Thermocoleostomius sinensis A174: one gene and its partner. The protein of the gene in region 1 interacts with the protein of each later gene in a pairwise test. Links are inferred from orthologs where the notes say so. Each region holds a gene or a part of one and is shown in the gene's direction. Other genes may lie near its edges.

What was found.
Region 2: the proteins of rlmN (region 1) and ftsZ interact in binary tests that used the Escherichia coli proteins (3 or more experiments, as listed by UniProt). The link is inferred for Thermocoleostomius sinensis A174 from one-to-one orthologs.

The regions. Positions count from the first base shown.
Region 1 is NZ_CP113797.1:1,248,544-1,261,375, forward strand. What follows is about bases 1,237-4,033. They hold rlmN (23S rRNA (adenine(2503)-C(2))-methyltransferase RlmN), read left to right. Parts: upstream 1,237-1,941; coding sequence 1,942-3,126; downstream 3,127-4,033. Other genes in these bases: OXH18_RS05425 (response regulator), read left to right, coding at 1,367-1,804; OXH18_RS05435 (GTP-binding protein), read left to right, coding at 3,123-4,033. In the rest of the region: OXH18_RS05420 (sensor histidine kinase), read left to right, coding at 1-1,190; more of OXH18_RS05435, read left to right, coding at 4,034-4,598; OXH18_RS05440 (calcium-binding protein), read left to right, coding at 5,198-6,562; OXH18_RS05445 (peptidoglycan-binding domain-containing protein), read right to left, coding at 6,758-7,000; tRNA preQ1(34) S-adenosylmethionine ribosyltransferase-isomerase QueA, read left to right, coding at 7,422-8,513; OXH18_RS05455 (sensor histidine kinase), read right to left, coding at 8,617-10,380; OXH18_RS05460 (hypothetical protein), read left to right, coding at 10,588-11,169; OXH18_RS05465 (hypothetical protein), read left to right, coding at 11,281-12,387; OXH18_RS05470 (DUF3352 domain-containing protein), read left to right, coding at 12,573-12,832.
Region 2 is NZ_CP113797.1:3,608,883-3,625,118, forward strand. Bases 6,881-9,832 are described here. They hold ftsZ (cell division protein FtsZ), read left to right. Parts: upstream 6,881-7,690; coding sequence 7,691-8,974; downstream 8,975-9,832. Other genes in these bases: OXH18_RS15605 (cell division protein FtsQ/DivIB), read left to right, coding at 6,881-7,335; OXH18_RS15615 (DUF262 domain-containing protein), read left to right, coding at 9,115-9,309; cimA (citramalate synthase), read right to left, coding at 9,371-9,832. Also shown: OXH18_RS15585 (tetratricopeptide repeat protein), read right to left, coding at 1-1,016; OXH18_RS15590 (tetratricopeptide repeat protein), read right to left, coding at 1,047-3,059; OXH18_RS15595 (calcium-binding protein), read right to left, coding at 3,075-3,968; OXH18_RS15600 (M23 family metallopeptidase), read right to left, coding at 4,500-5,798; more of OXH18_RS15605, read left to right, coding at 6,505-6,880; more of cimA, read right to left, coding at 9,833-11,092; OXH18_RS15625 (hypothetical protein), read left to right, coding at 11,554-12,090; OXH18_RS15630 (hypothetical protein), read left to right, coding at 12,183-12,719; glycine oxidase ThiO, read left to right, coding at 12,736-14,781; alr (alanine racemase), read right to left, coding at 14,806-16,008. UniProt on the Escherichia coli protein: Essential cell division protein that forms a contractile ring structure (Z ring) at the future cell division site. The regulation of the ring assembly controls the timing and the location of cell division.

The DNA.
Region 1 (12,832 bases):
TTTTGGTCAGTCTCGTCAGCTTTTTAGCAACCGTTTTTTTGTTCACTTATCTTGATCGAACGTTGCGAAACCGTGATGTGTTGTTGCAGGAAAATAAAGAGTTGCTGCAAGCTATCCTCTCCCATGTCGTAGACGGCATGGTGACATTAGACGCTCAAGGCAAAATTGAACTGTTTAATCCCTCGGCTGCCACTATGTTTGGCTATGGAGTCGAGGATGTTGTAGGGCAAGACCTCGGTTTGTTGTTAGACCAACCCCTACCGGATGCGATGGAAACCAATGGAGGACAGGAAGTGGTGGCTCCTTGGCATCGATCGAAATGGCAAACGAAAGGACGTAGCAAAGCGGGTACGGTGTTTCCTGTTGAGGTATCAATCAGTGATGTGCAACTTGACGATCGCCGCATTGTCATCATTCGGGACATCAGTGAGTTTGAGCAAATTGAAGCCAAATTACAGGCACGGGCTGATGAACTGGCTCGCCTCACCACGATGTTGGCCCAAACTAACACAGCCCTAGAACACCGAAATCGTGAGCTTGAACAATTTGCCTATGTGGCCTCTCATGACCTCAAGGCCCCCCTACGGGCGATCGCCAATTTATCCGAGTGGATTGAGGAAGATCTAGGCGGACAGTTGCCCGACGAAAATCAGCATCAAATGCGCTTGCTGCGGGGGCGCGTGCTGCGGATGGAAGCCTTGATTAATGGACTGTTGGAATATTCACGCATTGGGCGGACCCAATCATCCGTAGATAAAGTAGCAGTGGCAGATATCATTGCCGATGTCATTGATTCGCTCGATCCGCCGAATTCTTTCACGATCGACGTGGCTCCCAATTTGCCCACTTTGGAAACCAAAGCTGTACTGCTGCGTCAGGTGTTTGCTAACTTAATTGGCAATGCGATTAAACATCACAATCGATCGAATGGACACATTCAAATCTCGGCACAAGAGCAGGAAGACTCTTATAAATTTGCCGTGAGCGATGACGGACCAGGCATTGCCGCCGAATATCATGACAAGGTGTTTGTAATTTTTCAAACCTTGCAAGCGCGAGACACCAAGGAAAGTACAGGCATCGGTTTATCGATTGTCAAAAAAATTGTGGAAGCAGAAGGTGGTACGGTGCGGCTAGAGTCCCAAGAAGGGAATGGATCAACGTTTTCTTTTACCTGGCCAAAACAATGATTCGATCGCATATCAAGTCATAAAAAATACCTGTTTATTTGCGTAGGTACAATTTCATACCGGCGGCTGAGGTGCAGAAGATTACTTATTTCTAAAATTGAAGCTAATGTTACAAATACATAAGTTTAAGCTGTTAACGTCTTTAAGTTTCTAGTTAAACGTCTATGTAGCTGTCCATGATAGAAGCGGTTGAAAAGATGATTAACATCTTGCTAGTTGAAGATGACGAAGTTGATGTCATGAACGTCAAGCGAGCGTTCAAAAAAAGCAACATCTCAAATCCCCTCTTTGTTGCGTCAAATGGACTAGAAGCGTTGGCGATGCTGCGGGGTGAAGGCGAATCGCCTCAAATTCCCGCAAGTCGGCGTTTAATTCTGCTTGACCTTAACATGCCCAAAATGGGCGGCATCGAGTTTTTGCATGAGTTGCGGGCCGATCCCAATCTACGCATGACTCCTGTCATTGTGTTGACGACCTCAAATCAAGACCGCGATCGGGTGGAAGCTTACCAGCTAAACGTAGCAGGTTATATTCTGAAACCCGTTACTTTCTCTAACTTCGCTGAGGCGATGATCACGCTCAACAAATACTGGATGCTGTGCGAGATGCCGTAGTAGAGAATGGATCATTGCAACTGGGTGATTGCGGACTGTTGAAGCATACAGGGCATACATACATACAGAGACGAAAGGGCTAGTCTAAGATGGAGATCGATGCTATCTCTATTTTCGTCATTTAATGCCTTTTGCCTATGTCTTCTGGTTCTGCCAATTTTATTGCTTCCGCGCCGATTGCTGCTGAGTTGGCGACCCTTCCCGACCCATCAACACCTTTGTTGGGTCAATCGCTGGCACAGTTAACGGCATGGGTGCAGCAACAGGGACAGCCTGCTTATCGTGGAAAGCAGTTGCACCAGTGGATTTATCAGCAGGGCGCTCGATCGCTGTCCGAGATTACGGTGTTTTCCAAACAGTGGCGGGCATCGGTTACAGACGTGGTAGTAGGGCGATCGACGCTGCACTATCGGGCAGAAGCACCAGATGGCACAGTGAAGTATTTGCTGCGGCTGACGGACGGGCAAATCATTGAAGCGGTAGGAATTCCTACATATAAGCAGGAATCAGGGATTGGGGATTGGGGGTTGGGCAGGGAAGCCCAGACGACTCGGACGAAGCATTCTTCTCAATCGTTGCATTCCTCTGCACCGCTCGATCGCCTGACGGTATGTGTGTCGTCTCAGGTGGGGTGTCCAATGGCGTGCGATTTTTGCGCCACAGGTAAGGGCGGCTATGTCCGGAATTTGGCAACGCACGAAATTGTAGATCAAGTGCTAACAGTACAGGAAGACTTTGGACAGCGGGTCAGCCATCTTGTATTTATGGGCATGGGGGAACCGTTGCTGAACAGCGAGAATGTGTTGGCGGCGGTACGATCGCTGAATCGCGATGTAGGCATTGGGCAGCGATCGATCACGATATCGACTGTGGGCATTCCGGGGCGAATTCGTCGCTTTGCCGAACATCAGCTACAGGTAACACTAGCGGTGAGTTTGCACGCTTCCAATCAAACGATTCGCGAACAGTTAATTCCCAGCGCACGGCAATATCCGCTGGAAGCGTTGCTGAACGAATGCCGCGAGTATGTGCAAATCACAGGTAGACGAGTCACGTTTGAATACATTTTGCTAGCCGGTTTAAATGATGAACCACAACACGCGATCGAGCTAGCTCAACACTTGCGTGGCTTTCAAAGCCATGTCAATTTGATTCCCTACAACCCTATTTCCGAAGTGGCCTACCAGCGCCCCGATCGCGATCGAATTCAAGCGTTTGTCAATATCTTAAAGCAACATCGAATTGCTGTGAGCGTGCGCTATTCCAGAGGGCTGGAGGCCGATGCAGCTTGTGGTCAGTTACGAGCGTCGAAAGGCTTATGACTCAACGAAATGTTCCCAACTATGGATCTCTCAATAACGGATCTACAGGATCTACAAACGTGAATGCGGAACTGGAAGAAACAATCCTCAGTTTCAGCGACATTCAGGCAGAACTGAACTATCGGCAAGCACAAACGGTACTGCGCGATTTGGTACAAAAGCTCGACCTCACTCCTGCTGAACGGCAAGGGCTAGAAGCGGAGGTAGAAAGTCTGGAAACTATGCTGGACAAGCTCGATCGCCAAGTGGTGCACATTGCGGTATTTGGCATGGTGGGGCGGGGAAAGTCATCGCTGTTGAATGCGCTGCTGGGTCAGGAGGTGTTCACTACCGGCCCAACGCATGGCGTGACACAAACAATTCAGAGCGCTGAGTGGACAACCAGTGAAGAGGCGATCGATGGTAGTCACCAGAAGCTGTGGAAGGTGTCGCTGCCCGGTGTTGGCAATTCCTGCATTCAACTCATCGATACCCCTGGCATTGATGAAGTAGATGGTGAAGCGCGAGAAGCCCTGGCTCGGCAGGTGGCCAAACAAGCCGACCTGATCTTATTTGTCATCGCTGGCGATATGACTCAGGTAGAATTCGTAGCGCTGTCGGAACTGCGTCAAGCCAATAAGCCGATTCTGCTGGTGCTGAATAAGATGGATCAGTATCCCAGCGCCGATCGCTTAGCAATTTATGAAAAAATTCGCGACGATCGCGTGCGGACGTTACTTTCACCCAATGAAATTGTCATGGCAGCGGCTTCTCCTTTGGTTGCTAAAGCAGTACGGCGATCGGATGGCAAACTCGTTCCGCAGTTGAACCGAGGGGTACCCCAAGTTGAAGATGTAAAGCTGAAAATTCTGGAGGTGTTGCACCGCGAAGGAAAATCACTGGTAGCACTTAACACGATGCTGTTTGCCGATTCGGTGAATGAACAGGTGCTACAACGGAAGCTGGAAATTCGCGATCGCAGCGCCAATCAAATCATTTGGAATGGCACGATGACCAAAGCCATCACCACCGCCCTCAATCCAATTACCGTAGTGGATTTGCTCAGCGGAGCGGCAATTGACGTAGCGATGATTGTGGCACTGTCTCGGCTGTATGGCATTGCCATGACTCAAGCTGGAGCAGTGGCGTTGCTGCAAAAAATTGCAATTAGCTTGGGGGGAATTACCGCTAGCGAACTGTTGATTACGGCGGGGCTAGGCTCCCTCAAAAGTGTATTAGGTCTCTCGGCTCCGGCCACAGGCGGGGTTTCCTTGGCTCCCTATCTCTCTGTTGCGGTCACGCAAGCGGGAATTGCGGGCGTCTCAACTTACGGAATTGGGCAGGTGATCAAGGTTTATCTGGCTAACGGAGCCTCTTGGGGTCCCGATGGCCCTAAAGCCGTGATCGATCGCATTCTCTCGACCCTAGACGAAACCTCGATCATGAACCGAATTCGCGACGAGTTACGGGAGAAATTGGGAGTTAAGGGTTAGGCATTGAAGGTTAAGCGTTGAACGCATGTCCCCACGTTGCCAGTCCGCAATTCCTTGCAATTTCTTCATCTGGAATTGGACTATTTTCAAACGATCGGCCTTAGCTTAAAAAGCAGGGCTAGTTTACCAACCCTACCTTAGGAAGAAAGGACAGACAGAGAAGGGGGCTTACAATCTGTCTGTCCTACCCTAGGGTGTTACGGTATACCTCAGCCGCATCGTCCCCCATTTCGGACGCGATCGACTACTTTGCAAAAATTGACCGGCAAAACTTGGGTGAGTAACCTGATTAGCAATTTCCTCGCTTAACTTTAACTGAAGCCTAGAGCCATTGAGTTTGCGGCTGTAAAGTTTGTCAAACGTTTATCATTCGTAGCTACGCTTGTGTTCCAATCCTCTCTATGATGGATATGGAAGTGAATTGAATATAGAACCAATTAAGTACATTATCTCGTACAGATTCGGGGTTCTCTAGAACACATTCTAGAAACGGCAGCGCTGCACTATGCACTCTAGAAATACCTAGAAACTTAATTCCTAAGTAAACCAATTAAAACAGCCAGCGTGGAACTGCGTTGGTGTATTTTTCAGGAGGATTTATGGCCAATAGAATTATCGGCACGCTTCATGATGACGTGTTGTTTGGAGATACCAACCCCCTCGATCTGAATGACATTATCTTGGGATTGGCCGGAAACGATCGCTTATATGGATTTGCCGATCGCACAGGTGGCGATCTAATTGTCAGCCACGATACCTTGCGCGGCGGGGATGGTAACGATACGCTGCGGGGTGGAGCCGGAGACGATCAATTGTTGGGGGAAGCTGGCAATGATGTCATGGGCACAGCTTTCCCTGGCATCGAAGATGATTCTGCGGGGGAAGCTGGCAATGATAGTTTGCAAGGGGGCGCAGGCAACGATGTGATGAGCGGCGGAGATGGAGACGATTGGCTGTTGGGGGGAACAGGTGACGACTTGTTGGGTGCGTTCAGCAGTCGAGGTCCAGGCAACGACAGCCAATACTATTATGGCTCTGATGCGGGCAACGATACGCTTCTCGGCGGGGATGGAAACGATTACATCAGCGGCGGGGATGGAAACGATCTGCAAGTAGGCGGCAATGGAAACGATAACATTGGCAATTACTATTATTATGACGATCGCTTTGGTCAAGATGCCGGAGACGACACCCTCTTGGGTGGTGCGGGTAACGATGGCTTGTTTAGTGACGACGGAAATGATTTGATGCGGGGTGGAGCCGGGAACGATTACATTGGTTTTGGAGTAGATGGTCGCTATTTGATTGGTGATTCTCCGGGGGACGATCGGGGGTTTGGCGATGGCGGAGACGACTACATCATTCTGGGTTCCGGCAACGACACCATGAGCGGTGGCGCGGGCAATGATCGCTTGGGAACTCGAGAAATCAGGGTTCCCCCCGGTTTTATGGATGAGAGTGGCAACGATCGCTTAGATGGCGGCACAGGCAACGATACCTTAAATGGTGGTGTCGACAGGGATACGCTGATTGGCGGACGCGGCAACGATATCCTCTATGGCGATGATGACAGCGATGTCTTGACTGGAGTTGACCCAACCTCGGCGACGCCGGGGCGTGGCGAACAAGATGTGCTGTTTGGTGAACTAGCTCCTGAAGCCGACTACGAATGGCAATCGCCCGATCGCTTCATTCTCGGCAACCGCACCAGTGTCTTTTACAACGACGGCCGCAAGGATACCCGTGGCAACGGCGATTATGCCGTGATTAGAGACTTCGATTTAACAGCGGGCGATCGAATTCAACTAAAAGGATCGGCTAGGGATTACAGCTTAGGGGTGTCTACGATCGATCCGACAGCAACCGCCATTTTCTATACAGCCGGACAACTAACCCCTGAATTGATTGGATTGGTGCACGGCGAAGCGCCCTCGAATCTTACAACCGGGTTTGTGTATGTTTAAGTCCACTAGTGTTGACCAATGCTTGAATGAGCAGAACAGGTCAATAGGCGCTACGACAGAAAACCTCGAAAATAATTAAGCAATCAAGTAATTAAATTGATCAAACTATCCGGAACACGCAGCAAGGGTGCGAATAACTGAATTGGTAGATGCACCCTGATTTGTTTCCCCCTGGTCCCGAGCTAGGGGGATTTTTTATGCCTCTACATTCTTAGGGTGTTGCAAAAGTTGCCACGTTTCTGGGCCCACAATTCCATTCACTGGCAACCCATGCCGCTGTTGAAACGAAATCACCGATGCCAATGTTGTTGCCTGAAAAATGCCATCCACCGCTAGGCTCGATCCTTGGGCATTTAGCAATGTCTGCAATTGAGTAACGGCCTCGCCGGTGTCTCCTTTGCGAAGAATTGGGGATGATTCTGTTTCTTGCTCGTCCATGATGGTGTTTCCTCAGCTTTTCAAATAGTTGCTCTGAACCGCTCACCGCAATAGCGACAGCATAGGCTGCATACAATGACCGATCGTCATTCGCATGAATATATCCTTATTGACAGTCATACCAAGGTTAAAATAGATGGCTGTGACCCGATCGCAGGTGTCGTGTGATAGCCTAAGTCGATCAAACACACCGTTACAATACCTGTAATAATGAACTAGAACTGCCGAATGCCGGGGCCGGGGCTTGTTTTGTTTACAATTTAGCCGCTGATTGCACTTGACTGTATCTTTCCCAAGACTTAATCAACCGTCAATGTCAAGCCTGGCATATGGCCTATCCGATTTCAGGTTAATTTTCAAGTCAATTAATTTTCCGATCGCGACGGCAATGGGTTCTTCTTTCGATTTAAGTCAACAGAATATGAGTGCTGATTTTGCAACAGATCGGGATATCGATCGCTCGTTGGCGGCCTACGACTATGAACTGCCCGCCGATCGCATTGCCCAAAATCCGGTCGTACCTAGAGATAGTTCGCGCTTGCTGGTAGTGGATGCACCACCTCAATTTCGCCACTGTGTGTTTCGTGACTTGCCAACTTTGCTGCGATCGGGCGATTTGTTGGTTCTCAACGATACGCAGGTGATTCCGGCTCGGTTGTATGGCCACAAGGTGGATCGTACCAAAATTGCAGATGGAGCCAAGGTAGAAGTGTTGCTACTAGAAGAACAGAAGCCTCACTGTTGGCTTGCCCTGGTCAAACCAGGTAAACGCTTGAAACCCGGAGCAAAGATTGAGTTTGCCGATCGTCTCACGGCACAAGTGGTGGCAATTGACACAGACACCGGGGGACGTTTGCTGCAATTTAATTTGCCCACTGAACAATCGTTGTTGCCTTGGCTATCGCAACGGGGAGTTGTGCCACTGCCGCCCTATATCACGAACTCGGAAGCTGACCCAGAGCAATATCAGACGGTGTATGCTAAACGTCCAGGGTCGGCGGCGGCTCCTACGGCTGGATTACACTTCACACCGGAGCTATTCGATCGCCTACAAGCCAAGGGCATTTCGCACGTAACCTTAACATTACATGTGGGGGTGGGAACGTTTCGCCCAGTCGAATCGGATGACATCACCCAGCACAAAATGCATGGTGAGTGGCTAGAAGTCTCGCCATCTGTGGTAGAAGCAATCCAGCAAACCAAAGCCAACGGGGGACGGGTGATTGCAGTTGGGACAACCGCTGTTCGATCGCTGGAGGCTGCGGCCCAAACCGGAACCCTTCAACCCTACTGCGGCAAAACTGAACTATTTATCTATCCTGGCTATCAGTGGCGTGTGGTGGATGGACTGATCACGAACTTTCACCTACCTAAATCAAGCCTGATGATGTTAGTTAGTGCCTTAATTGGACGACAGCGCTTGTTAGCGTTATACCAAGAAGCGATCGATCAGCACTACCGTTTCTACTCGTTTGGAGATGCCATGTTGATTCTGCCCGAAGCAACAACATGAACGTTGAAGCATCAGCGTTGCCCCCTAGTTAAATACCTCTATTAGTACTTATTAGTGCTAGTGCTTATTAGTGCTAACGTTGCCGTTGCTGCCCACAGAGGCTCTAATCTCTGCGGCTGTCTAAGGGCAGAAAGATCGTCATTACTTCGCCCTGCTCGGGTCGCTGGCGCACAATCAACTTACCGCCCAACGCCTGAAACAGATTCTTGGTCGCCGTCAAATTTAGGCTAATGCTTCCTGTTTCTGGTTGGAACATCAGCAGTTGCCCCAATGATTTCAAGGTAGGGGTGAAGCCAAACTTTGAACCGCTGCCTTTGCCAGAGCCATCCCCGAGCGCCGAATTTGACTCAGGATGAGATTCTAACTGCAACTTGAGTTGATGACCCGCCAAGGATACCTGAACTTGAATATGGCTACCGGGTGGCAGACTGTGAGTAATGCGATCGATCAGACCCGTCAAGGCTTGATCGAGCATGGTGGGGTCTGTCACCACCAACGGCATTTTCTGTGGTAAGACGATGTCCAGCGTATGGTTATGCTGACTGGCCTGCTGCTGCCAGCGAGGAATATTCTGCTGCAAAACCTGATCGAGGGAAATGGGAGCCAACGAATTGATTAAGGTTTGCGTATTCGTCGTTTCCAACTCCACAGCCCGGAAGAATAAACTGAAGCGATCGATTTGCTCAGTACACTCGCGATCAATCACTTCCAAGCGCTTGATTACATCCGGGTTCAAGTCCTTGCGCCGCAACAGCAACCGCGTCAGCGTCCGAATCGTCGTTAAGGGGGTGCGTACTTCGTGGGCGATCGCCTTCAGCAATTCTGCATCGGAGCTTGGTTGTGGAGCGGGTGCTTTCTCATCCGGAGCGCGAGTCGATTCTGCAACCGTTCGTTTAGCGCGATGGCTTTTACTTTTTGCTCCAGACGTTTTTGTCCGATGGGGAGGTTTAGAGACCGTCACTTCCGATTCAGTCGTGGGGATAAATGCCTTACCAACTTGTGCCCCCAACTCTTGACCCACTAGCTCTTGGCCAAGACGGCTATTATGAGCAAGTGCCTCTGTTTCTAATTCCGACACCTGCGGCAAATTGGCTAACAGTAAGCGACTAAATTGCGTAACCAGGCGATAGTCGGGCGTAACGGGCGGAAATTGCTGCACTACCCGCGACAACATTGGCAGCATGTGAGGAGCCGCTAACTTAATCCTGGCTTCCAACGATCGCCAAACTTGCCACACCACTTCCGGATCAAAGGAAAACTGAAATGCAGGTTTGCCGGCGTCCTGTTCTCCTAGCACCATAGCTAAGCTAAAATCGTGCGTCAAGACCAAGCAAAACTGTTCAGCAGCGACTGGATCTCGTGGCAACAGCGGCAACGTCAGTACCTTGGCATAACGGGATGACAAATCAGGATCAGCAGCAGGCAGCAGTTGCACAATATCACCGGGTGCAGCGACCGTAAACATCCAAGCAGCTAAGCGATCGGTTAATTCAGATGGATTCAGAACGGGGAACGGTCCCGATAGTAATACACCGTCTAGGGGCTTGATTTTAGTGGTTCCAGCAACGGCTTGTCCGGTAGAAGTGGAGTCGGCGCGTGCGCCATTTCGGCTAGTACGAGTCACTCCCTGCGCAGATAGATGGGCAGACGAATTGGCAGAGATATCTGACGCTAGGCGCTCTGCTGCAATTGTCCGCTGCAATAATTGATTCAAGGCTGCAACCGCACCAGACCATTGCCCTTCCGCCGTCACCTGTTGTTGAGCGGGAAAGCCAAACCCCGGTTCTTGATCTGGCTCCGCCAAAGTCATGATTTCACTTAAGGTTGGCAAATACCACTTGTACACAGAAACCACCCGATCGACCATTAGCAACGTCTAGCAAAATACTTCGGAGGGATGTCTCCTAAGTAGCTCCTACTACGACAATACTGGGAGGAGCCGATTGGAAACAACCTTAGAACCGAACCACAGTAGTCGCGATCTCCCCCCGCTGGAATTCAGTCTTAGTAGTCTTAGTAGTCTTAATAGATAGGGATAGGTGGGGTGTCTAGTTGTTTCTAGTTTACGCAATTTATGACGATCGTTCTTTGCCCAGGTATCCATCCTCCCGCTTTTACCGAATCTTTCATCAAAGGGCTTGACATTTCGCCTCATGACCTGCTCGTGTTTCCGACCAATCGCTATCCGGCCTATTCGGTCTATCATCTGGTGCAATTTCTGCAAGAGACGGTTCCAAAGCAACCCAAGCAGGCTTTGCTGTTGATTGGATTCAGTGCTGGGGCAGTAGCTGCCGTGGGTGCAGCGACGGTTTGGCAGTTACATGGGAGCGTGAAAGCGGTGATGGCGCTAGATGGGTGGGGAGTTCCACAACTGGGAACCGTGCCGCTGTACCGCTTCAGTCACGATGCTTTTACCGCTTGGAGTTCAGCGTGTTTAGGTGGACAATCCCTCGCCTTTTACGCAGATCCAGCCGTGGCCCACCTAGAGCTATGGCGATCGCCAAAAACCACCCAAGGATGGCTCATTCAGAACTCCGATCCGGCTATCCCCAGCCCCCAGCCGCTTACCTGGACACGTACCACTCCTTCAACCTACGAGCGATCGACCATGGCCGAAGTCCTCAGGAAACTGCTGAAAAAATACGGAGAAATTTAAAGCCACGACAAAGTTTGTCACTTCAGCCACCCAAAATATGCCTAGTGGTGGAAATTTCACTTAATATGGTCAAGAATATTTTGCAATGTGACGTCTTCATCGTGGACGGATATGAGCAAGCGACGTGATGCTGGGGCGAATAGACGAATTCCATCCGGGAGGATTTCACATTTTTACTTTAAAGAAGAGTTCGACATTAACCCTACCGCTCCTGCACCTCCGAAGCGATCATTGCGGTGGATAGTGCCCATTCTTCCCATCGCTATTTTTTGCACTTCGATCGTACTAGCCGTTGCCTTTACTGTTCGAGACACCAAGCAACATGGTCCAGCGGTGGAGACGCTTAAAACCGAGGCTTTTCGGTGGGCGGTTAACCGGGCCATGAGTGCGGCTGAACTCACCCAAACTGCCAATTCTCGGGATGAGTGGTCGATCGTCAGTACCTGGTGGAAAGAGGCGATCGAGTTGATGGGAGCCGTGCCCAAATCGCATCCCAAGTATCAACTAGCACAACAAAAAGTAGAAGAATATCAGCAAAACCTGACCTATGCTCAAACTCGCGTAGACAACAACAACCGCAATGGGGTGACAGCGACCCATTTGTGGTCGATTGGGTCTAGACGCATCGATGTTTTAAGCATTCAAGGAGAGCCAACCCATCAGTCTCGCTATGATGCACTCTGTCAAGAAGTGATGTACTACGGGGGCAGTGTTGTTGAATTGAGTAATGGAATTGTAGTGCGCTATGAAGACCAAGACAAAAACCTAAGAGTTGCTTCAAACAATGCGATAGTGTCAGCGCCTAAGGCTCCCTTCGTTTGGACGCTGGGTTCTTCCAAAGATGAAGTTTTCAAAATTCAGGGAACTCCTAGCCGTGTTGTGCGCTATGACTCTTTGCGCAAAGAAACGCTTTATTACAACTACAACACAATTGAGCTAACGGATGATCATGTTACGGGTTATAACAACCTAGACGGAACCCTCAAAGTAGCGATGACACCCGTACTATTACCGAACACCAATTTCAGCAGCTTCTGGACGATCGGCTCCGATCGCAATGAAGTGTTCCGAGTACAAGGCACCCCATCCCAAGTGTCACTTGAACATTCGTTATGCCGCGAAACATTGCGCTATGGCGGAAGCACGGTTGAACTGAAAAACGGGTTTGTGTCGGGCTACGACAACATCAGCAAAAATCTACGGGTCAAAGTTCAGTAACCTTGCCCAACCTTGCCAAGCGGTGGGGAACGGTACAGCATCTGCCATAAACCACAACGGTGTATTGTTTGTATTGTTATTGATGTGTTTTTAACCACTGGCAATACTACACTAAGGGTTGGTACGGGAGTGCTGCTCTGCATCAAGTGCTGCTTCTTACCCTGCTGCCTACCTTAATTGTGTGCATGAAGACTCGATCGTTTGTCTCTATTCTCGTTGCTATCTTCCTCGTGCTCCTGCTGATTGGTGGTGTTGGAGCCTATTGGTTAGCGGCTAATCATCCCAATCGAGCGCTGCAAGCGGAACGGACCAGTCACGCCACGCAGTTTGTGTCACGGCAATCTCCACTGGTGGTATCGCTGCTGGTAAATCCCGATCGGTTAGCAGCATCCGGTTTAGCGAAAACCCCACCGGGGCAACGACAGCAATGGTTGGGACAGTGGCG
Region 2 (16,236 bases), 2.4 Mb from region 1 along the record:
AGATCAAACGAAACTGAATTGCTAAACGCCTTGACCAACATTGGAGATAGTTGCATGGCTTGGTGATAACAGACGATCGCTTCTGCAATACGGTTTCGCTGAAGCAGCCAATTGCCAAAGTTGAGATGTTCTTCCGCCGGAATCTTTTCTGGTTCTAGCAGTAACGCTCGATGCCAACATTCTGTTGCTTTAGTTGCCTGATTCAAAGCTGCCCAAACCTTGGCGAGATTGCGATAGGCTCCAGCAAAGTTAGGATTCAACTCGATCGCCTGTTGATAGTGGTCTGCCGCTGTTTGCCACTGTTGTTGCTGAGCATACAAACTGCCTAAGTTAGCGTACCCGTCAGCAGAACTAGGAGCTAGCTCGATTGCCGCCATGTATGCAGACCGCGCCTCCGATAGTCGATACAACTGCTGAAGGGCGTTGCCCAATAGATTATAAGCTGGAGCCGTGGCTTGAAGATTCAATACCGCCTGACAACAAGCGATCGTTTCGTGCCACTGTCGTTGCTCATACGCATATTTAGCTTGAATCCAATGATCTTCTACCAACTGCTCTCTATGTGATGGACTGGAAGCACTGACTGATTTTTTTAATTCGGATATTTGTTCTCTACTTGAATTACTTAATTTATCGCTATTCAATGTAGAAAAACAATTAGAAGAATTCGCTTGTTGATGCGTGAGTTCAATTGCTTGACGGTAATAGATCGCTGCTTCTGCTGAGTTACCTGCCTGATTCAAAGCATCTGCCAGATAGGAATATGGGTCAATCCAAGTTGGATCAGCCGCTACTGCCGCTCGATAGTGGTCAATTGCTGCATTGAATTGACGATGTTGAAAACAGTCATGCCCCAACTGAAGCTGAGTTTTTGCCGTAGTTCGGGAAGCAACAGACGTAGCCATCGCTTCATCTTGTAGTTGCCCATCATGATCAGATTCGGCTACAGCTAGCTGATTCGGATCATTCGATTGATTAGGTGTTCTGCTGAGATACAGCTTGAGGTGTTTCAGCATAATCATTAGTTTGAATAGAAGGGAAATGCTCTATGGAACAGAGTGCAAACTTTTTTGAATCAGTATTTGACGATTTTGATAGAGAATTTTAGCTTCGGTAGCAATTAGAATGAGAACCCGATCGATTGTTGCTTTGAAATGTTGATTGTGTTGATCAATCCCATCCCTTACATTCTCTGGATTGCCTGAATCATCGATTAGATAGCCTTGACAGTACTCATCTACGAGCAAAATTCCGTTGGGCTTCAACGCTTGCCAACAAAGAGCAAGGCGCTGTTGTAAAGTCGCTAAATCATCGCTACCCACATGAATTAGGTCATAGGTGGCAGGAGGTAGCGTTGCTAGGTGGGTGAGGGGATTTCCTGATCGTTTGGTCACTTTGGTGCGCTCATCCGATCGATCGATGTTGAGATCAAAGCGTGCTTGAAACGTCCAATCTAAACAAACTATTCGGCTATCGTGACTAGTTAAAATATGATCGAGCAACCAACAAGTAGACCGTCCTTCCCAACACCCTAGTTCCAACGCTTGTAATCCGTGTTGATGGGCAAGATGACCCAAGTGTTCTTGCCAAATGGGAATGCGGTGGCTGAACCAGTCCCATGTAAATTCGTAATGCTTTTCGGAAACGTGCCGCCATCGTTGCAACAAATTAGCTCGGTCGCTGAGCGCGATTGCCTCATCCAAGTCTCCACACTCGGTCAACAGATTACTAAGCTGGCTGTACAGTTTGATCTGATGCGGATTTTCTGTCAATTGCTGCCGACGAGTGGCGATCGTCTTCTCTAGTTGCTTGCGTTTAGCAAAGGCGCGTTTTAGATTGGTGGCGGCGATTTCGTTTTCTGGCTGATGCCATACTGCTAAACGGTAAAACAAGATGGCTCCATTAAACTGCCGTTGTTTCAATAAGCGATCCCCAACATGCAGATAGAAAGTCAGCCCGTGCTCAGAACTTAAAGGACTCTGACGATAGTGAGCGATCAATTTGTGTAGCCCTCTCGGCTGCCGCGATTGCTGTTGAATGGCATGACCCAGCAGCCTGTAGATATCTGAGCAATTGGGTTGTTGCCGAATCACGTGTAGCGCCGTTGAAATGACCTCCATCCATTGCTGTTGCTCGAACAACGCACGGGTTAGATAGTAATAGGGTTCAGGTTGAGTAGGAGCACGATCGATGGCATGGCGAAATGCGGCGGTCGCCTGCGCATACTGCCGTTGGTTCAGCAAGGCAAATCCCAGATGGAAATACGCTTTAAAGTCCGCTGGCTGCAATTCAATCAGGCGACGATAAATCACCAAGCTCTCGTTCCACAGTTCCTGACATAACAGCAATTGCCCCAAGGCATAATGGGCTGCCACCGATTCAGGAGCTAGTTCAATTGCTTGCCGATACCAAGTCAGCGCCTCTTGCCACTGGTTTTGCTGCTCCAAAGCTTGCCCTAGTCCTAAATAGGCTTCAATCCGATCAGGCTCTAGTTCCAGCACACGGTGATAGGATGCGATCGCCGCCTCGTAGTTTTTCTGATTGCTAAAGATTACCGCTAGATTGTAGTGCGCAGGCGCAAAGCTAGCCTCTAAGTTGAGGGCCCGATGGTAAGCGGCTATGGCGGCTTCGATTTGATGGTTTGCCATCAAATCATTACCCAAACTGAAATGGCTTTGGCAGGTAGCCCAACGAGGAGATTGCTTGAGTGCTCGATGACGGTACTCTAACGCTTCAACAGGTTGATTTAGCAAGGCATAGATATTTGCCAGATTCCAACAGGTTTCTGCGTGAGTTGGCTGTAGTTTCAGCGTTTGACGATAGGCGGCGATCGCTTCATCCCAACGCTGTTGTTGGGCATACAGTGTACCCAGTCCTGAAAATAATTCCGCTCGATTGCCGCTTGTTTGTGTCGCACGGGCATGCCAATCTACAGATTCATCAAATCGTCCCAGTGCTTGCAAAATATTGCCCAAGGTTTGGCAAGCGCTAACGACCCCTTGCCCTGTCCAAAGCGCGTGATCAAAATCGGCAATGGCTTGATCTAGGTAACCTAACATTGGTAAGGAGCCAATCTAATAGAACACTTCAAAGTTTGCAGCCGTAATTTTCAGATTCTTGTCTAGCTGCATCAGAATAATCGTTGGGCCTTTCTCAGGATTGAAGTAAAGCAAACCCGATCGACGTTCATAGATAATTTTTGCATCGATATCATTCCTTATCTTTCGTACCGACTTGAAGTGTTCATCCTTGAGTTCACCTAAATTGACTTGTCCTTTTAGCAATCGACGATCTAATTCAATTGTGTCTTCTTGTGGATTGAAGTCCGTAATCACATCCACTCGTTTTCGCTTCTTGCTGCCTGTTGAACCTTTCTCAAACCGAAAACTATCCTTGCCAAGTCCACCTGTTAGTAAATCCTTGCCTGGGCCACCTTGCAGGCGATCGTCACCCTCCCCGCCAACTAAAACATCTCGCCCTGGTCCACCAATCAACACGTCATTGCCCGGACCGCCATCCAAATAGTCATCTCTTGAACCACCCACTAGCAAGTCGGTGCCGTTTCCACCTTGAAGCGTATCATTGCCATCGCCCCCCTGAAGAAAATCATTGCCATCTTCTCCTTGCAGCACGTCATTCCCAGTTCCACCGTCCAAGATGTCATCACCACTGCCGCCTTGCCCCACATCGTTGCCCCCGTCACCAGAAATGACGTCTGGCCCAGCAGCGCCAATTAACGTATCATTGCCATCACCCCCAGCCAAGGTAAAGATGGTTGTATTGTTCGGATCAATTGCGGCGATGTAGTCATCAACTGGGCTGCCAATTGCGGCGATCGTTCCTGCGGGCGTTGTGGGTGGGCGGCGTAGCACCACAGGTTGTTCACTAATTACTCGCAATCCATAGTCTGGATATAAACCACTACCAGGCGGGTCTCCCGACCCAGGTAATACGATAATTTCTGACATTGATCGTTCGATTCAGCAATATTCTAAAGTCCAAAGTCAGCTAAAATGACGCCTCCAAGCTGGGGCATCACAACCGAGGTTGGTGGTGCATCACAGCTTAAGGCGCTTGACATTCGGTTCATTCAAACCATAGAAGCGATCGTTCAACCTCCCGGTATCCTGTTGCTTTGTCGCCCGTGCAAACCCAAGGTTCTATCTTTTTGCGTTTACGAAGCAAAATTTTTGCTTCGAAGAATTATGCTGTGTGCCTTGTCCTTTTCAGAGTTCCCACTGGGAAGCAAAAAGTTACATCTCCTGAAAATTACTTGATCTGCCCCTTGATTGGGATGACATCCAACGGACTCTTCATACGATCTGTAATCTATCCCAACAAAACGTGCATTCCACTGTTGCCGATTTGCTCCTCATCCTTCCCTGCTTCTACGAAAAGCCATTAAAAATGAGGGCTAGGGTCATAACCGCAGAATGCATTTGTAATCAACGGACCGTCCTAAACCTATCGTTTTCGCTAGCTTCCCCTGCCGATAGAACTCAATTCACTTGTTCGGCAAGGGGTGGTGTTGGGCGATGGTTCGCCGTTGGTGATTGTGGTTCTGCTTTAGTGGTGTCGATCGCCAACAATGACTTGCCAGAATATTGAAAGATTGCCGGAACGGCCAGCTTTGGATCAACCTGAGCAACTTGCAACGAATGCACCAGTTGAGACAGTGCTTGCTCTAATACGGAACCCGCATCCATCACCACCCAGCCTTCTGGAGTTTGTTTGCGAAACTCGAAGTGCAAATGCGGTCCGGTTGATAGCCCCGTGCTGCCAACTCGACCAATCACTTCTCCTTGTTTTACCTCTTCACCAGGTTTGACAAACAACTCCGAGAGATGAGCATAGAGTGTTTGTTCCGTTCCTTTGTTATGTTGCAGCACCACCGTTAAACCATAGCCGCCCACAAAATCTGCAATTTCCACCTTACCGCTAAACGCTGCCAAAACTGGAGTGCCTTGCGGTGCACCCAGATCGGTTCCGGAGTGAAAGCGCATTTGATTCATCACTGGATGTACACGCCAACCAAAGGCAGAGGTAATAGCAGCGGGAATCGAGAGGGGGAAGAGCAAACTGACGTTGTTATTACTGAGGCGGGCAGGAGGACGAACTGTGAGGTTGTAGAAGTCCCGAGCAGATGCTGTTTTAGGCTCAAGGTTATAAACTGTCGGAGCAGAAGTGTTATAGGAACCTCCCCCTGTTATCCAACTATCACCAGCCGTGGTTGGAGCAACAGGACAGAGGGTAGACGGTACACTTTGTCCAGGGGCTAGCACCGTCTGACAACCCGTAGAGCGTTCAGACACGACAATATCAGGTTTCTGAGTAGCCCCAAGACTGTAGGGAGTGGGGTCAATGTAAGCGCCATTGCCATAGGTTCCATGGTCAATCGCCGGAGTTCCTGAGTCAAATGCTTCGGCGGCTTCTTCAGCAAGGTTGGGAGCGACGAGGACATCAATACTACTAGCTGGGGGGGCATCAAACGAACTAGGCGCTGATGCAGGCGGAAAAGTATCTGTTTCAGGGGAATGGAGGCTAGCTTCCGGTTCGATCGGTGTAATAGTAGCTGGCTCAATGATGGTTGGTTCAATCGGCTCGCTCGAATCTGTGACACCAGGAACCTGCGAAGGCGATGAAGACTGTAGATCCGGTCCAAGCAACTCTTCAGCATTGGGAACTAAAGAGGGTGAAACCGTTTGAGCAAGGCTGATATTAGCGCTGAGCAAGCTGAGGCTGCCGAACCAGCCTAATCCACCAGAGATTAACGCTGCCCGTGCCAAAGATCGCCGCACGGAGATTGAGTTACAGTTCTGATTCATCGCGCTTTGTCAGGTCGTAATGGGCTTACTTACAACTTGAAAGTAGGTTGAAGTGGAGAGGTCTACCATTTGGTAGATACAAATCCCCTAGCCATCATAGTCCAGATCGTTAAAGACTGTGTAGAGTAGATAAGCAATCAGCCAGTTTTAGAGCCAAACTACGACGTTAGAAGCAAATTTTGCAGAAAATAGCCAATCTAATGGTGGAGCGATGTGACGGGATCAAGTAGGAAGCCAATCGATTGAGCGGTCTATGATGATGATCAATCTACAAAACAGTAAAGTTTCAATAAACTTTATTTAAAGATTGGCAATCCATTACTTCAAACTTATACGATTTTCCGGCTGAAGTTGGCGTTGATCGAACGAATTAACTTAATAGATCGTTTCAAATAAAAGGAGGTTTTACACATTGCTTTTAAGCATTCTCTGTGGTTAGGATTAGGGCTTTATAGTCAACTTGCTTTGAGGCAATCTGCGAAAGTGCGAATCGGCCGATCGAATCCTATTTACTACTTGGTTTAGCTGTTGCCTCTGGCGGCGTTTGAGATTTAGGTTCAAGGTGTACCTAATAGATCAGGTCAATCGATAGATAGAATGATGCTTCAGCCCAGTGCTTCGCTGAGCTTGTATCCCGGTTAAACAGACTTCGTTTGTTTTCTAGTCCTGTTTTGGCGCAATGGCAGATATTTCATCTCCTTCTCAAGCAGAACTTTCCAGTCGGCGACGGCAGTTGCAGCGGCAGCGGCGTTGGCGCATGTTGCAAACAACGTGGCAAGTTCTGATGGTTAGCGCGCTAGCCGGAGGCTTACTCTGGTCATTGTCTCGCTCCGATTGGATGATCCGATCGCCACAGCAAATTAAAATTGAAGGCAATCAGTTTCTTTCCTCAGAAACCATTCGAGCGGTTTTGCCCATTCGTTACCCTCAGTCGCTGCTCAGCATTCAGCCCCAAGCGATTGTGCATCAGCTAGAAACTGAAGCTCCGATTGCAGAGGCGATCGTGACTCGTCGGTTGTTTCCGCCTAGCCTCACAATTCAAATTCAGGAACGATATCCGGTGGCTATTGCCTATTTAACCCATTCTGGGGATACAGCCTCAACCGCCAAAGGAGGACAAACTCCTAAATTGGCCCTGCTAGACGAAGAAGGGGCGTGGATTCCACACGAAATTTACCTTGCCTTGAATTCATCCCAGAGGTTACCAGACTTGAAGGTCATTGGAATGCGTGAGGAGTATCGATCGCAGTGGCCAGATCTCTATCAACAGGTAAGCCAAAGTCCCGTCAAAATTGCCGAAATTGATTGGCGCGATCCCAACAATTTAATTTTGTATACAGAATTTGGTGCGATCTATTTGGGTGCCTACAGTTCTCGACTGGAACATCAACTGCGGCGCTTAGACCAAATGCGACGTCTCCCCGAACAAGTTAATCCAGAGCAAGTTGATTATATCGATCTGCGTAATCCAGATATGCCATTAATTGAGATGAAAAACTCTGAAAATTGACCGACTGACCGTTGAAAAACATGACTGAATTCTTCCAATTGCTCAAGAAACCTATTAAATCTATCAAGAGAAGTAGAAAAAATTATGTAATTTGAAGTAAAAACAAATCATTTAGGATTTCAATTTATAAAATTGCCATCCTGCTTGACATAGGTACTTGAAATCGGTCTTCTTATTTTTTATAAAAATTAATTGTTGTCTCCCCGTTTCAAGCACTTATCTTAGTGGATGTTGCAATCGATTAGAGATTTGCCCGATCGATTGGTTTTTCAATCAACTTAGCCTATAGTTGACTAGAGTCGCCCAGCCTTAACCAGCCTTAAAAAGTCTTTGTATCAGTAGTTTCTAAACTCCGATGACACTTAATAGTAGATTAGTATCTACCCACACAAACTCTCCGGATGGAGATCAGGATCTTTTTTCGACAATGAACAGCACAAATCCTTTCACAAATTCTGGCATACACTTGGGTCAGCCTCGCGATCTGAAAGGGGCCGTGGCAGAGGACACCAGGAGTGATGAGATTGTGCCAAGCAATGTAGCAAAAATTAAAGTCATTGGAGTGGGTGGCGGTGGCTGTAATGCCGTGAATCGGATGATTGCCAGCGATCTAACCGGGGTAGAGTTTTGGTCGATCAACACCGATGCTCAAGCGCTTACCCACGCTTCAGCCCTAAACCGCCTACAGATTGGGCAAAAGTTAACCCGGGGTTTGGGGGCGGGTGGTAATCCTGCGATCGGACAAAAGGCAGCGGAAGAATCGCGCGATGAGATTGCGGCATCGTTGGATCAGTGCGATTTGGTTTTCATCACAGCCGGCATGGGTGGTGGTACGGGTACCGGGGCGGCTCCGATTGTAGCAGAAGTTGCTAAAGAGGTCGGCGCGTTGACTGTTGGCGTGGTGACTCGTCCGTTTACGTTTGAAGGTAAGCGTCGGACAAGTCAGGCTGATGAGGGCATTGCCGCTCTGCAAAGCCGAGTCGATACCCTAATTATTATTCCTAACGACAAGCTGCTATCGGTGATTTCGGAACAAACCCCTGTACAAGAAGCGTTCCGAGTGGCTGACGACATTCTGCGCCAAGGAGTTCAAGGCATTTCGGACATTATTACGATCCCCGGTTTGGTCAATGTGGACTTTGCCGATGTGCGGGCCGTGATGGCAGATGCTGGGTCGGCGCTGATGGGGATTGGGATTGGTTCGGGCAAGTCCAGAGCCAGAGAGGCTGCGATGTCTGCAATCTCTTCACCGCTGTTGGAATCCTCGATTGATGGAGCCAAAGGTGTTGTCTTTAATATCACTGGCGGCTATGACTTGACACTGCACGAAGTCAATTCGGCGGCTGAAATTATTTACGAAGCGGTTGATCCCAACGCCAATATCATCTTTGGGGCGGTGTTGGACGATCGCCTCCAAGGAGAAATTCGAATTACGGTGATCGCCACTGGGTTCTCTTCTCAGCCAGAGCCACCCGTGGCCCAAACCACCACGACACGGGTCTCGCCATTGAAGCGAACCCCCACCGTCCCCCCGCCACCGCCGACTTCTCAACCGCCAGTCTCACCTGCGTCTGAGCCGCGATCGAAACCCAATTTAGATATTCCCGAATTTCTCCAACGCCGCCGCCCACCTCGTTAAATTAGGGTTTATCAACTCAGGTGATGTAGTACTTGGGTTGTTCTATGTTGAGAATCGTTATCTGGATGCAGCGATTGTAGGCTTAAGAAGTGGATAGGGAACACTGCTAGGTAGGCTGCTCCCTACATCCACCTCTTGTCATGACTATTCAGAAATATTCTGTGAACCAGCACCCGATCCAAACGCTACTGGCTTGGGTTCGATCGAGCAAGATTGCGATTCCTGAAATTCAACGCCCGTTTGTCTGGAATGCCACCAACGTTCGAGATTTGATTGATTCTCTCTATCGACGGTCGAAGACTACACCGACTTCTTGCAAGAGCGGCGGAAGTTGATCGCTTATAAAATTCGAGATTACTACTTCCGTCTGTAGACGCTAGAGCGTCAATCAATCAATCAAGAGGTTAGCGCTGCCTTTGCCTGGTTTTGCAACAGCAAGCCATACTCCAGCCCTTCCACGACTGCTTGATAGGAGGCGTCGATGATGTTTCCAGAAACACCAACCGTTGTCCAGCGTTGATGTCCGTTGCTAGATTCCACCAACACTCGCGTTTTTGCCGAAGTTCCGGCGGCTCCATCCAAGATTCGCACTTTATAGTCTGTAAGATAAAATGCGGCAATTTCCGGGTAGAAGTTTATCAAAGCCTTGCGTAAAGCGGCATCCAGGGCAGCAACCGGGCCGTTGCCTTCGGCAGCTTCCAGGATGTCTTGACCATTGACGCCAATCTTGATCGTGGCCAGCGATCGCCCCCGCCATTCGTCCACGCCCCGAATTAGATCGCACGAGCCGCGAATCACATCACAGTAAATGTGAAACTCTTTGATTTCAAATAACGCCTGTCGTTGCCCCAGCGCTTGCCGCATCAGCAATTCAAAACTGGCTTCTGCCGCTTCAAACTGATAGCCTTCGTTTTCCAGCATTTTGAGATGGTGCAAAATTTGGCGACAGGTGGGGTCTTGCTTGTTCAACTCAATGCCGAAACTGCGGGCTTTGGCCAAAATGTTGCTCAGCCCTGCCTGATCGGAAATCACAATCCGACGACAATTGCCCACCTGCCCCGGACGAATGTGTTCGTAGGTTAATGGATTACGCTCTACCGCGCTGACGTGAATGCCGCCTTTATGTGCAAACGCCGACTGTCCCACAAACGGAGCATGATCGTTGGGGGCCAGATTCACGACTTCGCTGATCAGGCGACTGGTATCGGTTAATTTTGTCAGGCGATCGGCATCCAGGCAGTGGTAGCCCAGTTTTAGCTGAAGGTTAGGAATCAGCGTACAGAGATTAGCATTGCCGCAGCGTTCGCCATAGCCGTTGATTGTGCCCTGCACCATCCTAGCGCCTTCCATCACCGCTGCTAGTGCATTGGCAACGGCCGTCCCTGAATCGTCGTGGGTGTGAATGCCGATTTGGGGGTTAGGGGTTGGGGGTTGGGGGTTGCCAGCAACTGGGTTCTGCTTCCGAATTTCGGCTCTGTGTTCCACAAATTGCACCACATCCCGCACGATCGTACTCACTTCATGGGGCAAGGTGCCGCCGTTGGTATCGCACAGAACCAACCATTCCGCCCCTCCGTCGATTGCGGCTTGCAACGTGGACAGTGCGTAATCTGGATTACATTTGTAGCCATCAAACCAATGCTCGGCGTCATAAATCACCCGGCGCTGGTGGTGACGGAAAAAGGCGATCGTGTCGCGAATCATCGCTAAGTTTTCTTCCAGGCTGGTTTGCAATCCTTCGGTGACATGTAGATCCCAGGATTTACCAAATAAGGTGATCCAACGAGTTCCGGCCGTCAAAATCGCTTGTAGCATCGGATCAGCCTCAGCGGTTTTACCCGGTCGCCGCGTGGAGCAAAACGCCACAACTTCTGCATTCATCAGGGGTTCTTCCTGCAATTGCCAGAAGAACTGCACATCTTTAGGATTTGCGCCCGGCCAACCACCTTCAATGAAGGGAACGCCCAAGCGATCTAACTCGCGAGCAATGCGCAGTTTGTCGTCAATGGATAGCGATAGCCCTTCGCGCTGTGCTCCGTCTCGCAGGGTTGTGTCATAGACCCAAAGAAATTTTGAATGATTTAAGGCTTGAGTTTCTGTGAACTGGTCTGAAGTCATGGCAAAACAGTCATGGCAAAACAACGGTGGCGATACTAGCAACCCGATCGACCCTAGATCACACCCTAGCGAATTGGGATTCCCAAATGCATAAAGAAAGGTGAACTTCGGTGAATCCTTCGCGGTTTGTTGTGGTTGTCGAATGGTTAGGCGGACTGGTTTCTGGTGATGCCAGTCCCAAGTCGCTGACTATCGAAAGGTCGCCAGCGATGGTGTGTTTAGGCTTTTAGTTTGAGAGCATAAGTTTAGGTTGTGAAGCAAAACTGAGATAGAACCTCTGTCAATCGATAGAGACACTCCCGCGCTTCTCCCTCTATAGTTAGAGGAACTGTAGTTGGATAGCCTCTATCCCTAGCGAAATTACCGGATAAATCCACTAACTCTCGGCAACAAATGTCAGAATAGATTTACACCTAGAGTGTATCAGTTGGAATTTTGAACAGTTGTTGGGATGAGGAGCCGTGAGTGGATTATTGGGTTTTGCGATTGCAAGCGCCTTAATGGCTGTGATTGGTTCAACGTTGCGAGGCATTCTTCGTCCCATTAGCTGGGCGTTGTTGGCGATCGCGCTGGGGTTGCTTTTCTCAAATCAGCTTCGTACGGCAGCGGGGCAGGGAACAACAGGGGCTGTAGATGTGGCTCAGTCTCCCAATACTCCCAACACTCCCACTCCTACACCTGCTCCAGGTTCTCCCATACCATCGCCCGATCGTCCTATTGCCCAGGAAGGGTGGCAAGATGTAGCAGAGGCGCTAGCGCCAATTTTCTCAGATGCCATTGCCGACTCTGAAGTGCCATCCCCCCCGTCGCCTGACGATATTCTTTCTAGTCCTCAGCCTACGCCTGCGCCTACTCCCACTCCGGCTCCCACTCCCACTCCAGCCCCCACTGTTATCGTACCTGCCACTCCCACGCCCCCACTCTCGGCTGGCTCTTCTAGTACAGCGGCATCCCGACAAGTTGAGTCTGCCCCAGAACCAATCCAGGGATTTTGGTAAGCGTTCTCTGACTGCCGCATCTCATAGCCGCATTTCATAATTTCCTTGCATCGATCGCCCACAAACGATTTGCATCCGCGAAAACCTAAGCGATGATGGAAATGGTGGGTATGGAAGGGATGATTATGCCGGAGTGGTTGCTGATTGTTCTAGTAATTGCTGGAATTTTCTTGCTGGGAGTTTTCTTTGCAATTCTAGGGTTCTTTAAAAATCTAGCCCGGCTGTTATTTTTGGGGCTATTTGTATTTCTGTTGATTCTACTAACTAATCGGATTTTTCCTGCGATCGAATCCAGCCGTTTCCCAAATGGCACGCTATCGCCCGATGGAGGATTTCAATTACCGCGCGTCGATCCTGATTCAGAATTCTCAGAATCTTTACGAAATGCTGGGCGAGCGATTGATGAATTTATTTTTGGCTCTGGCTCAACTGAACCTGGAACCGCCCCCGCCCGTGACTTTGTTTATCCCATTCCAGCCCCACCATCGGCTCCCAGTACGGTCGCAGAGCAGCCCGTTCAACCGAGTCAACCTATCCGTCAACCTGTCAGCCAGCCCCCTCAGATTACCCAGCCTTCGACTCCTTCTACCCAAGTCTCCGATCAAACTCCTCTTCCCGCTTTGTGGTAAGTTGTAGCGTCTTTCCATGCATCAAACAAGGAATCAAACAAGCGATAGTCTCATTATTGGTGGCGGCGTGATCGGTCTGGCGATTGCCGTTGAGTTGAAACTGCAAGGAGCTAGGGTGACAGTCCTCAGCCGTGACTCTCAGCAAGCGGCCACCCAAGCGGCGGCTGGCATGTTGGCTCCCAGAGCCGAACAGCTTCCTCCAGGAGCGATGGCTGATTTGTGTCTCAAGAGTTTGTCGCTTTATCCCGACTGGATCAGCAAACTAGAAGATCTCAGTGGCGCATCAGCCCATTATTGGCCCTGTGGCATCATTGCCCCCGTTTATCGACTAGATAGCTCTGCGGAGTCCTCTCTTGTTTCGCCTTCATCCGGTCAGATTTGGCTCGATCGCCAGGCAATTCATCAAGCCCAACCAGGATTAAGCTCTGACGTAATCGGCGGTTGGTGGTTCCCCGAAGATGGACAAGTAGACAATCGCTCGCTCGCTCAGGTGTTGCGGCTAGCGGCTCAGCAACTTGGAGTAGAGATTCGCGAGGGCGTGACTGTGACCGCGATTCAACAGCAGCAAGGGCAAATTTCAGGTCTGAAAACCAGCGCGGGTGATTTTCAAGCAGGACACTACATTCTGGCAACTGGGGCATGGATGCAGGAATTGTTGCCTGTTCCGGTGCAACCCCGCAAAGGTCAGATGCTAGCGTTGCAGAGTTTGTCCCTAGAGCGATCGCACTTATCGCTACAGCGCGTGTTGTATGGCGAAGAGGTTTACATTGTGCCGCGCCGCGATGGGCGGATTGTGGTTGGGGCAACGGTGGAAGACGTGGGCTTTACTCCCCATAACACAGCCGTTGGCGTCCAAATGCTGCTCAATCAAGCTTTGCGGCTCTATCCGCCGCTGCAAACCCTACCGTTACAAGAATGCTGGTGGGGGTTTCGTCCTGCCACACCCGATGAACTGCCCATCTTGGGAGACAGCCATTGCCAAAACCTGACGTTTGCTACCGGACACTACCGCAATGGTATTCTATTGGCTCCTGTCACTGCTCAACTGATTGCCGATCGCGTTTGGAATCAGCAATGTAGCCCTCTCTTAGACGCCTTTACTTGGGAACGGTTTGTTCAGCCCGCTGCAACGGTGCAGTCTAGCCCTTCTGCGGCAACCCCTCCCACCCATACTCAACCTTCTTTCTCTGATTCAATCATGTTGCAATATTCCTCGGCTTCGATCGCCACCCTAGACCCCTCTGCCAATTCTCAGTTAACTCTTACCGATCCACAGCCCTTAGTGATTGCCGGACGCACGTTTCGATCGCGCCTGATGACGGGAACGGGCAAATACCGCAATTTTGATCAGATGCGCCAAAGCATTGTGGCGAGTGGCTGTGAGATTGTCACTGTAGCAGTGCGGCGTGTGCAGACCAATGCTCCGGGTCATGAAGGACTGGCGGAGGCGATCGACTGGGGCAAAATTTGGATGCTGCCCAACACGGCAGGCTGCAAGACGGCAGAGGAGGCTGTACGGGTAGCGCGACTGGGACGGGAAATGGCTAAACTGCTGGGACAGGAAGACAACAATTTTGTCAAGCTGGAGGTGATTCCCGATCCGAAGTATCTCTTACCCGATCCGATCGGCACGCTGGAGGCAGCAGAGCAACTGGTACAGGAAGGGTTTGCGGTTCTGCCCTACATTAATGCTGACCCGCTGTTGGCCAAGCGGCTGGAAGAAGCGGGCTGTGCTACGGTGATGCCGTTAGGATCTCCAATTGGTTCTGGGCAGGGCATCAAAAACACCGCCAATATTCAAATCATCATCGAAACCGCTCAGGTTCCTGTGGTCGTTGATGCAGGCATTGGTACACCCAGCGAGGCAGCTCAAGCAATGGAGCTAGGGGCAGATGCGTTGTTGATCAATACGGCGATCGCTCAGGCGGAAAACCCAGCCATTATGGCGCGGGCAATGGGCATGGCTACAGAAGCCGGACGCATGGCGTTTTTGGCAGGACGAATTCCCGTGAAAACCTACGCTAGCCCTAGTTCTCCTTTAACTGGGACAATCACAAACTAAGTTCAGCCTCCGATTGCGCTCCTTCTAATTCCCAACCCCTAAACGCTCATCTCTTGCTGCCGATCGCTCAACAGCTACACGGGGCAATCGATGCTTGAACCCGCAGAGAATTTCCCAGGAGATCGTCCCCAAGATCTCTGCCCAATCGTCCGCAGCAATTGCATCGTTGCCGTCCTGTCCCAACAAAGTAACAATTTCACCAGGCTGTAAATCAGGAATCTGGCTGACATCTAGCATCAATTGATCCATGGTAATTGCCCCAATTTGTGGCACTCGTTGCCCGCGGAGCAGGACGTTTATGCGATTCGAAAGATTGCGCGGAATGCCATCGGCATAGCCAATTCCTACCACTGCCACCAAAATTTCTCGATCGGCAATGTATTGATACCCATAGCTGACGCCAGTTCCGGGTTGAATCACTTTCACTTGCGTGACGCGGGCTTTTACTTGCATTACAGGCTTGAGGTCGATCGTGCCTTTTAAGTGAGGCGCAGGATACAATCCATAGGTAGCCAGTCCCACACGCACCAGATCGTAATGTAGCCTGGAATCAACCAGCGTGGCAGCAGAATTAGAGATGTGCAAGCGGGGGGGAGTCATGCCAAGGACATGCAGTTGGGCAATGGCCTGCTGAAAGCGATCGTGCTGTTGTCGCATGATGCTGGGATCAGGACTATCGGCCGTCGCAAAGTGGGAATAGATGCTGGCAATTTGCAGTTGCGGCAACCGCGTCACAAGTTGCACAAATTCGGTTGCCTGTTGCCACGGCATCCCTAAACGGGACATGCCTGTATCTAACTTGAGATGAACAGGTAATGTCCGTCGGTCGCCAGAAGCCGCTAATGTTTCCGCAAAAATCAGTGCTTGTTTGGGCGTGCAAAGGGTTGGTTGCAGTTGCCATCGCGCTACGGCTCGCACCTGTTCGAGGGTGTTGGTCGCTCCTAATAGCAAAATGGGCGCTTCAATGCCCGCCTTCCGCAGTTCAATGCCTTCTGGAATAGTGGCCACGCCTAGCCAAGTTGCCCCATGCTGTAAGACCGTCTGCGCCACCATCACAGCCCCGTGCCCATAGGCATCAGCCTTGACCACCGCCATCAATTCAGTAGAGGGAGCCAGAAGCTGCCGCAGTTGCTGCACATTGTGCGCCAGCGCTTGTAGATCAATCTCGACCCAAGCTCGATCGCGTTGCATGGTGGATAAATCGGGGGTCAAGTCCCAACTCAACATGACGATTCACTCCTCAATAACTCACACATTGAGGTAAGGATAAAGGATGAAAGCCGAGAGAGAAAGGTACAACGCGAATGGACTTTAGCAGAACAGCCTCGTTAGACTTCCTAATTGAGCAGAATTGTATAAAGTAGAAGAAAGCATCGAGAAAGTAATGGGTTCAATCTCGGTTGTGACAGTTTCAATTGCCTCCGTGAAATCACTGAACTCAGTTAAGCAGGTGCA